Regions from separate parts of the Microbacterium sp. nov. GSS16 genome, predicted to be linked through region 1. Evidence: predicted binding sites of a transcription regulator. Region 1 holds the regulator's gene; the other holds the start of a gene.
The links. The regulator HrcA, encoded in region 1, represses chaperone genes, less so after heat shock. The targets are predictions, from matches to a motif close to TTNGCACTCGNNNNNNNCGAGTGCNAA.

Region 1 (5,929 bases):
GTCGAAGGTGGGCGACACCGTCACCACCGCTCGGGGCGCCGCCACCGAGGCGCTCGCCGGCTACACCGACCCGAAGCCGATGGTGTTCTCGGGCATCTATCCGATCGACGGCAGCGACTACGCCGAGCTGCGCGAGGCGCTCGACAAGCTCAAGCTGTCGGACGCGTCGCTGCAGTACGAGCCCGAGACATCGGTCGCGCTCGGCTTCGGCTTCCGCTGCGGATTCCTCGGACTGCTGCACCTCGAGATCATCACCGAGCGGCTGTCGCGTGAGTTCGGTCTCGACCTCATCACCACCGCGCCGAGCGTGATCTACGAGGTCGTCACCGACACGGGAGAGAAGGTCACCGTCACCAACCCGAGCGAGTACCCCGATGGGCGCGTCGCCACCGTGTCCGAGCCCATGGTGAAGACCGCGATCCTGCTGCCCAAGGACTACGTCGGAACGGTCATGGAGCTCTGCCAGTCGCGGCGCGGTGCGTTGCTGGGCATGGAGTACTTCTCGGAGGAGCGGGTCGAGCTGCGCTACCGCATGCCGCTCGGCGAGATCGTGTTCGACTTCTTCGACCAGCTGAAGTCCAAGACGCAGGGCTACGCAAGCCTCGACTACGAGCCCGACGGGCAGCAGGAGGGAGACCTCGTCAAGGTGGACGTACTGCTGCAGGGCGACAAGGTCGACGCGTTCAGCGCGATCGTGCACCGCGACAAGGCGTACGCCTACGGCACGCTGATGACCGAGCGCCTGCGCAAGCTCATCCCACGGCAGAACTTCGAGGTGCCCATCCAGGCCGCCATCGGCGCGCGCATCATCGCTCGCGAGACGATCCGCGCCCTCCGCAAGGACGTGCTCGCCAAGTGCTACGGCGGTGACATCAGCCGCAAGCGCAAGCTGCTCGAGAAGCAGAAGGAGGGCAAGAAGCGCATGAAGATGGTCGGCCGTGTCGAGGTGCCACAGGAGGCGTTCATCGCCGCCCTGTCCGGCGATGTCGAGACCAAGGACAAGAAGTAGGCCGTTCGGGCGCGGTGTCGTTCGGAGACTGTTCAGACAGGTCGCTTAGGCTGGAGATCATGCGTCGGGGGACTTTCCGTGAAGGCACGGTCGACTATGCCGCGGTGGGGGCGACCCACGCACCGGACCTGATGCAGTATCCGCCCGAACGCAGTATTCCCGCGGAGGCATCGTGGCGTCTCGGCAGCGGTGAGGACCGCTTCCGCACCGCCGGCGAATCGCTTCTGTCGTGGACCGCGCAGCGCGCGGCCGGCCTCGAGCTGCGCGATGTGCGCCCGGCCGCGGGTTCGGCGTACACGGGCGTCAGCTTCGACGCCGAGGGCGCGCCCATCGCGCCGAACCGCACCCAGGTCGAGCAGCGCTTCGCCACCGACGGCACGCCTTTCGTCGCGCCGGGCACGACCCTCAAGCTGCACGGCCGCGTCAAGGGGATGAGAGCGGATGCCGAGCTGCGGGTGATCTCGGTGACCGAGGAGCGGCGCCGCATCGGCTTCGTGCTCGGCACGGTCGGCGGCTCGGTGGTGAGCGGCGAGGAGTCGTTCGACATCGACTGGCGCGAGGACACCGACGAGGTGTGGTTCACCGTGCGGGCGTTCGACGCTCCCGTCGCCCTGCTGTACCGCCTTCCCGGGATGGTGCGGCGTCGTCGTCGCGAGCTGTTCGCCCTCTACCTGCGCGCGATCTCGCCGCTGTACGCCACCCCGATCTGATGGTGCGCGCTCGCTGATGGCACAGGCATCCTGATGGCCCGGACGCTCTGATGGCCGGCCCTCTTCCGCTGGGCGACCCGGCGCCGGCCGACGGCCGCCTGCCCGACGACCTCACCGTCGACCGTGCGGTGCCCTTCTCGGCCTACCTGCACGTGCCGTTCTGTCGGGTTCGCTGCGGGTACTGCGACTTCAACACCTACACCGCGACCGAGCTGCGCGGAGCGAAGCAGGACGAGTACGCCGACACGCTCATCCGAGAGATCGCGCTGGCGAGCGCGGTGCTGGGCGAAGCCGACGGCATCCGCCCGCTCGACACCGTCTTCTTCGGCGGAGGCACGCCGACCCTGCTGCCCGCCGGCGATCTGGCGCGGATGCTCACGGCGGCGACCTCGGCGTTCGGCATCCGCGACGGCGCCGAGGTGACGGTCGAGGCCAACCCCGACACCGTCACGCCCGAGGTGGTGCGGACGCTGCTGGATGCCGGGGTCACCCGCCTCTCGATCGGAATGCAGTCGGCCGTGCCGCACGTGCTGGCGGCACTCGACCGCACGCATCGGCCCGAGAACGTGCGCACGGCCGTCGACGCGGCACGCGATGCCGGGCTCGACGTGAGCGTCGACCTGATCTACGGCGCCCCCGGCGAGTCGCTGGCGGACTGGGAGAGGTCCCTCGACGCGGCTCTCGCCCTCGAGCCCGACCACATCTCGGCGTACGCGCTGATCATCGAGGACGGCACCAAGCTCGCCAGGCAGATCAGGCGGGGCGAGGTGCCGGCGCCCGACGACGACCTGCAGGCCGACATGTACGAGGTCGCCGACGAGCGTCTCGGTGCGGCGGGATACGAATGGTACGAGGTCAGCAACTGGGCGCGTCCTCCGACGGACGCGGGAACCCCCGAGGGGAGGGACCACCGGTCGCGGCACAACATGGCGTACTGGCGCGGCGCGGACTGGTGGGGCTTCGGGCCCGGCGCGCACAGCCATGTCGCCGGTCTGCGGTGGTGGAATGTCAAGCATCCGGCGGCGTACGCGCAGCGTCTCGCCGTCGGCGAGTCGCCCGCCGCAGGCCGCGAGCGGCCCGACCTCGAGGCGCGCACCCTCGAGCGGGTGCTGCTGCAGAGTCGCCTCGCGGAGGGCCTGCCGATCGACGACATCGCCGAAGGCCGCCGCGATCGGGTCGCCGAGCTGATCTCGGACGGACTGGTCGATGCCGCCGCGGCTCTGCGGCAGCGTCGCGTGCGCCTGACCCTGCGGGGCCGGCTGCTCGCGGATGCCGTCGTGCGCGCGCTCACCGATTAGCGCGACCCGCACAGCCGACGCGGCCCCCTACGGCCAGTGCGACCCGCACAGCCGGCGCGAGCCTGAGGGGGAGCCCGAGCGGGTAGGATTGGCACTCGGAACGTTCGAGTGCCAGCGGGAGGGATGATGGTCACACAGCGAGGCCTTGAGGTCCTCCGTGCGATCGTGCAGGACTACGTCGCCACGCACGAACCGGTCGGCAGCAGATCGATCGTCGAACGCCATGCGTTCGGCGTCTCGGCCGCGACGATCCGAAACGACATGGCCCAGCTGGAAGATGAAGAGCTGATCACCGCTCCGCACACCTCCTCGGGGCGGGTGCCGACCGACAAGGGATACCGGGTCTTCGTCAACCACCTCGCCCAGGTGCGCCCGCTGTCGGCGCCGCAGCGCACCGCGATCGAGTCGTTCCTCGCCGCGCCCAGCGACCTCGACGATCTGATGGCCCGCACGGTGCGGGTGCTCACCCAGCTCACCGGCCAGGTCGCTCTCGCCCAGTACCCGTCGTTCGCGCGCGCGAGCATCACCCACGTCGAACTCGTCGCCTTGGCACCCAACCGCGTGCTGGTGGTACTGGTCACCGACGCGGGCGGGGTGTCGCAGCGGATCTCGCCGCTGCCGATCGACATCGACGACGCAGACCTCGCAGTGCTGCGCGCCCAGCTCGCGGCGCTCATCACCGGCCGTGCGGTCGGTGAGGCGTCCGAGCGCATCGCATCGGCGCGCGAACCGCAGACCGGCTCGCGCCTCGCGCCGGCGCTGTCGTCGCTGGCGGCGGTGATCGCCGAGGAGCTGGCCGAATTCCGTCAGGAGCGGCTGGTGATGGCGGGGGCTGCCACGCTCGCGCGGCGCGAGCAGGACTTCCGCGGCAGCATCCATCCTCTGCTCGAGGCGATTGAGGAGCAGGTGACCCTGCTGCGGCTGATGAGCGAGATGGTGACCGACGAGCACGGCCTCGCCACGAGCATCGGCACCGAGAACGCCCCGTTCGGACTCGGTGAGGCGTCGATCGTGGCGAGCAACTACGCCGCGCCAGGCAGCACGGCGCGCGTCGGCGTGATGGGACCGACCCGCATGGACTACCCGAGCAACCTCGCCGCAGCACGGGCCGTCGCCCGCTATCTGTCGCGGATGCTCGAAGAAGACGAGGCCGCCCGCTGATCCGGGCGACCGAATACACGAACGCACACGAAGAAAGGTGACCGTGGCGGATCACTACGAGGTCCTCGGGGTGTCGAAGGACGCCTCCCAGGACGAGATCAAGAAGGCCTATCGCAAGCTCGCCAGGCAGCTGCACCCGGACGTGAATCCGGGGGAGGACGCGGCTGAGCGGTTCAAGCTCGTCACGCACGCCTACGACGTGCTCAGCGACGAGGACTCCCGGCGCCGCTATGACATGGGCGGCGACCAGAACGGCGGATTCGGCGGCGGGTTCGGCGGATTCGGCGACATCTTCGAGACGTTCTTCGGCTCCGCGGGCGGCGCCCGTTCTGCGCGTCCGCGGTCGCGTCGCGAACGGGGTCAGGATGCGCTCGTGCGCATCAACCTCGAGCTCGGCGACGTCGTGTTCGGCGTGCACCGGGACATCGAGGTCGACACCGCGGTGCTGTGCGAGACCTGCCACGGCAGCTGCTGCCAGCCCGGCACGTCTCCGGTCACCTGCGACGTCTGCGGCGGCAGCGGCCACGTGCAGCGTCAGGTGCGCAGCCTGCTCGGCAACGTCGTGACCACCCAGCCGTGCGGCACCTGCGAGGGCTACGGCACTGTCATCCCCAACCCCTGCGGGTCGTGCGCCGGTCAGGGCCGCGTGCGCTCGCGGCGCACCGTCGCCCTCGACATCCCGGCCGGCGTCGAGACCGGTCTGCGCCTGCAGCTGCCCGGCTCGGGCGAGGTCGGTCGCGCGGGAGGCCCGAACGGCGACCTGTACGTCGAGGTCGCCGTTGCGCCGCATCCGGTCTTCAGCCGGGACGGCGACGATCTGCTCGCCACGCTCGAGGTGTCGATGGCGGATGCCATCCTCGGCACCACCACGACCATCGAGGGCCTCGACGGCACGGTCGATCTGGAGCTGCGGGCCGGCGTCCAGTCGGGTGACGTGCTCACGATCGACGGCCGGGGCATCACCCCGTTGCGCGGATCTCAGCGCGGCGACCTGCGCGTGGGCGTGCAGGTTCTCACGCCGACGCGGCTCGACGGGGCGCAGCGCAAGCTCATCGAGGACTTCGCCAAGAAGACGAAGGCTCCGGAGCCCAAGCTCGCCCAGTTCCAGCAGGGGTTGTTCTCGAAGCTGCGCGACCGCTTCCGCAGCCACTGACCGACTTCCGCACCACAGCCGATCGGAGCCCCATGGCCCTGCACTTCGTCGTACCCGACTGCACCGACGCCACCATCGGAGAACTCGTCCGGCTCACCGGATCAGAGGCGAAGCACGCCTCGGTGGTGCGCCGGGTGCGCGTCGGCGAGACGGTGACGATCGGCGACGGCAGGGGTGTCTGGCTCGAGGGCGCGGCGGAAGACGTCACCGCATCTCAGGTGAGTGTGCGAATCACCGGCCGCCGCGTGCAGGACGGACCCGAGACGCGCATCGTGCTCGCGCAGGCGCTCGCGAAGGGCGACCGAGACGAGCTGGCCGTGCAGGCCGCATGCGAGCTCGGCGTCGACGAGATCGTGCCGTGGCAGGCAGCACGCAGCATCTCACGCTGGGAGGGCCCGAAGGCGGCGAAGGGTCGGGAGCGCTGGGCGACGATCGTCCGCGAGGCGGCCAAGCAGGCGCACCGGGCCTGGGTCCCCGAGGTGACCGCCGTGCAGTCCACCGCGCAGCTGGCCGAGCGGGCGGCGGATGCCAGGCTGCTCGTGCTCGACCCGTGGACGCAGACGCCGCTCACCAGCATCCGTCCCGACGGTCGTGACCT
Region 2 (5,929 bases), 1.0 Mb from region 1:
CTCGGGCCCGGGCAGGTCTGTCCCGTCACCCTGACCGCCGTCGAGATCTCCCCATATCTCGTCGGCGTTCAGGTCCCAGTCGGATTCCGAGATGTTCGCGATCTCCTGAGTGAAGGCGTCGGCGCCGAACGGATCGAGAAGATCCGCGTCTCCCCAGGGCGCGCCGTCGTCCGACGGCGTGACATCCGGTTCGTCAGACATTGCTCTCACTCCCCTCGAGTGCTCAGGAGCTTAGTGGTGTGCCTGGCCGCCCACCAGAGGGACGGCCAGGCAGGTCGTGCGCCCGCTGGATCTGTCAGAAGGCGACGTCGGACGCGTCCCCGAAGGGGCTGTCGACGTTGGAGTCGTTCAGCGTCATGTCCATGTCGTTCGTGACCGTCGAGTTGTCGTTGAACGAGTCGTCGGCCGTCCACGTGTCGGAGTTGTCGACCATCGACTCGTCGTTGAACGAGTCGGTGAACGACCAGTCCTGCGAGTTGTCGGTCATCGAGTTGTCCGTCATCGAGTTGTCGGTCACCGAGTTGTCCGAATTGTCGGAGTTGTCGCTGTTGTCCGAGTTGTCGGAGTTGTCGGAGTTGTCGTTGAACGAGTCGGTGAACGCCCAGTCCTGCGAGTAGTCCTCGTTGAACGAATCGGTGTTCCAGGTGTTGCCCGTCCAGACATCGCCCATGCTGATGTCGGTGTTGACGTTCATCACCGTCGCGTCACCGCCGGCTGCAGCCGAGCCGTCTCCGGATGCGATGTTGCTGCTCTGCCCGAAGTGCTGGCTGACGTCGCCGCCCGCCGAGATGTTCTGGTTGACCGACTGGTCGTTGAGCGTGGTCCTTCCGTCGATGCTGAGCGACCCGGTGCCCGCCATGGCTGCCATGCCACCGCCCCCGGCGCCGAGGCTGACGTCGCCGAAGCCCGTGTTGAACTGCCGCACACCGGTGGTGACGGAGTTGTCGTAGAGCGTGTTGTACGAGTCGGTCACCGAGTGGTCCGAGTTGTCGCGCCACGAGTGGTCGGAGTTGTCGGAGTTGTCGTTGTACGAGTCGTTGGTCGAGTTGTCCGAGTTGTCGCTGTTGTCGGAGTTGTCGGTCACCGAGTTGTCGGAGTTGTCGCTGTTGTCCGAGTTGTCGGAGTTGTCCGTGACCGAGTTGTCGGAGTTGTCGCTGTTGTCCGAGTTGTCGGAGTTGTCCGAGTTGTCGGAGTTGTCGGAGTCGTCCGTGACCGAGTTGTCGGAGTTGTCCGTGACCGAGTTGTCACTGTTGTCCGTGACGGAGTTGTCCGAGTTGTCGTCAGTGACCGAGTTGTCGGAGCTGTCGCTGTTGTCCGTGACCGAGTTGTCCGAGTTGTCGTCGGTGTTTCCGGAGTTGGCGATACCCAGGTTCCACTGGGCTCCGGATGTGTTGGCGTTGCCGTCGAGAGCCATGATCGATTACCCCTTCATCGTGTATGCGCCAGGTGGCGCGTGTTACGAGTGTGCGGCCAGCCCCCGTCGGCGGCATCGGGGGCCGCCCCGAGGCCTGTAGGGGCTCATCGGGGGCATCCGCGGGTTCGGCTCGGGGATCGATAGGGGTTGAGAAGCCGGGGCACGGCAGAGGGCCCGGATGCCATGCATCCGGGCCCTCTGGGAGCTGGTGTCGAACCGCGTCAGCGGACGACGACTGCGAGCACGTCGCGAGCCGAGAGCACGAGGTACTCGTCGGCGCCGAACTTGACCTCGGTGCCGCCGTACTTGCTGTAGAGCACGCGGTCGCCCACGGCGACGTCGAGCGGAACGCGGTTGCCGTTGTCGTCGATGCGGCCGGGGCCCACTGCCACGACCTGGCCCTCCTGGGGCTTCTCCTTGGCGGTGTCGGGGATGACCAGACCGCTTGCGGTGGTCTGCTCTGCCTCGACCTGCTGGATGACGATGCGGTCCTCGAGCGGCTTGATGGAAACCGACACGGTGTACCTCTTCTTTCGTGACTGAGTTCAGAAGATCATTAGCACTCTCGAGGTGAGGGTGCTAACTCCAGTGTATGCCGAGCGCTGGCACTCATGCAATGCGAGTGCCAGCCCCCCGGCATCCGCCCTCGGCTGCGCGCTGGGTCCGGGCGACGACACCGGCGCGACGGGCACGCGCCGTAGGCTGGGCAGGTGGAGATGTCTGAGCTGACTGCGCTGCTCACGCGTGAAGGTCTCGCGCTGCTCGATGAGGTCGGTGCCGTCGAGTCGTCGGCTGACGTCGCCCGGTCGGTGTCGCGGCTGCGCGCCGCCGGCCACTCCCCCGACCTGGTCTCGGCTGTGGTCGGCCAGGCGCACCTGCGGGTCAAGGCCAGGGCGAAGTTCGGCGAGTTCGCCGACCGGATGCTGTTCACCCGGGCGGGGCTCGAGCAGGCGACGCGCCTGAGCGTCGCGACCATGCACGCCGTGCGGCTGCGGCGCGCCGGGATCACCCGCGTCGCGGACCTCGGCTGCGGCATCGGCGGCGACAGCCTCGCGTTCGCCGGGGCCGGCCTCGACGTCGACGCGGTGGATGCCGATGAGGTGACCTCGGCGATCGCCGCCTACAACCTGGCGCCCTTCCCCGGAGCCAGCGTGCGTCAGGGGGTCGCCGAAGACAGCGTTCCCGAGCAGGGTGCTGTCTGGCTCGATCCCGCCCGGCGCACCGCGGGGCACAGCGAGACGACTCGCACGTCCCCCGCCGACTGGTCGCCGTCGCTCGACTGGTGCTTCGACGTCGCGCGGCGGCATCCCACCGGCATCAAGCTCGGCCCTGGCCTCGACCGCGACCTGATCCCCGACGACGTAGAGGCGCAGTGGGTGAGCGCCGACGGAAGCGTCGTCGAGCTCGTGCTGTGGAGCGGCGAGCTGGCCCGCGAGGGCATCCGTCGCTCGGCCCTGGTGATGCAGGCCGGGCAGGCGCACGAGATCACCGCGCCGGCCGACGCCGCCGACGAGCCGGTGCGCGCCCTGGGCGCGTACCTGCACGAGCCGGACGGAGCGGTGATCCGCGCGCGGCTGATCGGCGAAGCGGCCCGGATGCTCGATGCCGGAATGATCGACGAGCAGATCGCGTACCTCACCGGCGACGCGGCGCTCACCTCCCCTTTCGTGCAGTCGTTCCGCGTGCGCGAGACCATGCCGGCGCACGTGAAGACGATCAGCCAGGTGTTGCGCGCGCACGACATCGGGCGCCTCGAGATCAAGAAGCGCGGCATGGACATCGACCCCGCCGCGTTCCGGAAGAAGCTGAGCCTGAAGGGCTCGAACGCTGCGACCCTGATCCTCACCAGGACGGCGGCCCGGCGCGTGGCGATCCTCGCCGACCGGGTCTGATCAGCCCGACGGCTCGCCCGTCTTGTCGTCGACACCGCAGTAGCCCGAGTCGACGTCGCAGACGATCGAGTCGGGGGTACGGATGATCGTCAGCGTCGGCTCGGCACTGCTCGACAGGTTCAGCTGGTACGTCGCCCGATCGGTGCGCAGGTCCATCCGGCCTCCCCCGGCCGGGTCGAACGACGAGCACGCGTCGGCGAGCAGGGCGGTAGGTTCGGCGACGATCATGCAGAACTCCGCACCCGAGAACGTCATCCACACGGGCAGCGCGTCGTCGTAACCCACCACCTGCAGGCTCTCGCCGGAGTATCCCCTCGCGTCGATGAACTCGGCGATCTCGAGATCGCGCCCGCTGTACTGCGACCGCCAGTCGTACTCGACCACGTTCTGCTCGCGTTGGATCACCGCGACCATCTCACCATCGGCGCCTTCCAGCAGCACGGCCCAGACGATGACCTGCTCGTCGTCGATCGTCGCGTTCACGTTCGCCTGCAGCCCGAAGCTGTTCGCCCGGCCGGTGCGCTGGCACGCGGTCGTTCGCTCGTCGCCTGCGATGAGCACCAGGCATTCGCTGTCGTCGGCCTCCTTGGTCGCGTACCAGGCCTCGGCGCCGTCTCTCGCTCCGACCAGCAAGATCGATCCCGGATCGAACTCCTCGGACGCATCGAGCTGCACCAGCGTGCTGCGCTGCGCATCGGTCAGGGCCGGCGCGCCGTCGGCGCGACCGAACAGCAGCCCCCCGGCCCCTACCCCCAGCAGCACCGAGACGACAGCGGCCAGGATGACGACCGGGATGCGCTGGAGCCGGCGTGCGCGCTCTCGCCCCGTCGGGGACTCAGAGGCCGACGGTGCGGAGGGTGACACCGGCGGTGCGGCTGCGGATGCCGGCGGTGCCGAGGGCGATACCGGCGGTGCGGATGCTGATGCCTCCGGCGCGGTGAGGTCGCGCAGCTCGGCTGCCTCGGCATCCGTCAATCGACCGCCGGGCGCGAACGCGAGTCGCTGCAACTCGCGTCGCCGGGCGTCGTCAGCGGCTTCGCGCACGCGATCACCCGCCGTTTCGCACCACGGTCAGCACCGGACCACGCATGCTCGACTCGCGCACCTCGTACGTCACGCCGTTCACCTGCAGCGTGTAGACGCCGTCGTCCGACGGTTCGCACGACTGCACGACGGCGTTCGACGCTGGATCGACGACATGGATGCAGGTGCGCCCGTCCTGCGAGATGAAGACCGGCACATCGCCGTCGTAGCCGATGATCTGCAGGTAGCTCGGCAGGACGCCCTCTGCTTCGAGCATCCGGATCTGCCGCAGCTCCTCGTCGGTGTACTGCGACTCCCAGCCGTAGGCCGCCGACATGTCGTGGCGCTGGATGATCACCACCTCACGTCCGGAGATGTCGTTCAGCAGGGTCGCCCAGTACGACCAGTCGCCCTCATCGTCGGCGTGGCTCACCGACACCCCTACCGGCTCGGCGAACGCGGTGTCGTCGTCGGGCGGCGGTGTGCACTGATACTGGTTGCGGTCGCCGACCTGGATCGCGAGGCAGATCCGCTCGCCGTCCTCTGATGTGGCGCGCCACACGGATGCGTCGTACTTCTCGCCGAGGTAGACGACCGAGCCGGGGTCGAAGCGGGCTGTCTTCTCGATCTCGGCCATCGCCTTCGCCTGCTCCGCCGTCATGGCCGGCGTGCTGTCGCGGCTCAGCACCAGCCAAGCCCCGCCGAAGCCGAGCAGCAGAGCGATCAGCGCCGAGAGGACCAGCACCGGGATGCTCGGCCGCCGACTCGTCGGTGTTCGCCCGGCGCGCCGGCTCCTCGGCGCCTCTCCGGCGGCCCGGCTGGTCGGCGAAACGTCGGTTCGCCGGTCCCTCGGCGTCTCTCCTGCAGGGACCGGCGCGGATGACGCGGGCTCCTCGTGCCCCTTCTGCGCCGGCCCCCGCAGGCTCCCTGCGTCGCCCCCGTCATGCCATGCCGCGTGCCCGTCCGCGCCTGCCACCGGCCAGGCTGACGCCGCGTGCTCGTTCGTGCGCTGCCCGGCACCCGCCAGCGTCGAAGCGACCTCGCCGGTCGCAGGAACCAGGGGCGGTTCGACCACCCGGTGCGCGGCGGCTCGGGCATCCAGATCCCTCAGCTCTGCCAGCTCAGCGTCAGTCACTCCCCCGCCCGCAGCGAACGCCCGGCGCTGCAGCTCACGTCGTCGTGAGCTCTCCGCCTGGTTCAGCATCCCTCACCCCAGGTTCTCGAGCTGCATCGCCGCCCACAGCAGCCACCCCGCGCTGAACAGCGTGGCACACGATCCCAGCACCAGTGCCCAGATGGCGACCGCGCGGTTCTCGATCGGGCGGCGCAGCGACATCATCGCCGCGATCACCGCGATGATCGCGACGGGGATGCCCCAGCCCACGAACATCGACGCGGCGAGGGCGACGATCGCCGCCACCAGCGCCCACGGCGCGAGGCGCGCGTCGTCGACGGGTGCCGCTCCGGTGGTCGGCTCCCATTCCACGCTCGACGTCTGCTCGGCATCCGGATGGGCGGCCTCGGTGCGCTCGACGGGCACGGGGGCGGTCGGCAGCCTGCCGTAGCCCTTCGACGCCCCGGGCACCGCCGCACCGCCGTC

Region 2: groES (co-chaperone GroES) is a predicted target of HrcA. The motif match lies at 2,017-2,043, and genes of this name have one in related genera.

Annotation. Positions count from the first base shown of each region.
Region 1 is NZ_CP116338.1:2,053,151-2,059,079, forward strand. Features, by position in the region: gene lepA (translation elongation factor 4) at 1-1,009, shown strand, start outside; gene PGB26_RS09780 (DUF1990 family protein) at 1,069-1,719, shown strand; gene hemW (radical SAM family heme chaperone HemW) at 1,770-3,017, shown strand; gene hrcA (heat-inducible transcriptional repressor HrcA) at 3,144-4,178, shown strand; gene dnaJ (molecular chaperone DnaJ) at 4,222-5,331, shown strand; gene PGB26_RS09800 (16S rRNA (uracil(1498)-N(3))-methyltransferase) at 5,364-5,929, shown strand, end outside.
Region 2 is NZ_CP116338.1:155,356-161,284, forward strand. Features, by position in the region: gene PGB26_RS00700 (hypothetical protein) at 1-201, opposite strand, end outside; gene PGB26_RS00705 (hypothetical protein) at 296-1,414, opposite strand; gene groES (co-chaperone GroES) at 1,636-1,932, opposite strand; gene PGB26_RS00715 (class I SAM-dependent methyltransferase) at 2,125-3,306, shown strand; gene PGB26_RS00720 (hypothetical protein) at 3,307-4,350, opposite strand; gene PGB26_RS00725 (hypothetical protein) at 4,355-5,074, opposite strand; gene PGB26_RS00730 (hypothetical protein) at 5,324-5,512, shown strand; gene PGB26_RS00735 (hypothetical protein) at 5,537-5,929, opposite strand, start outside.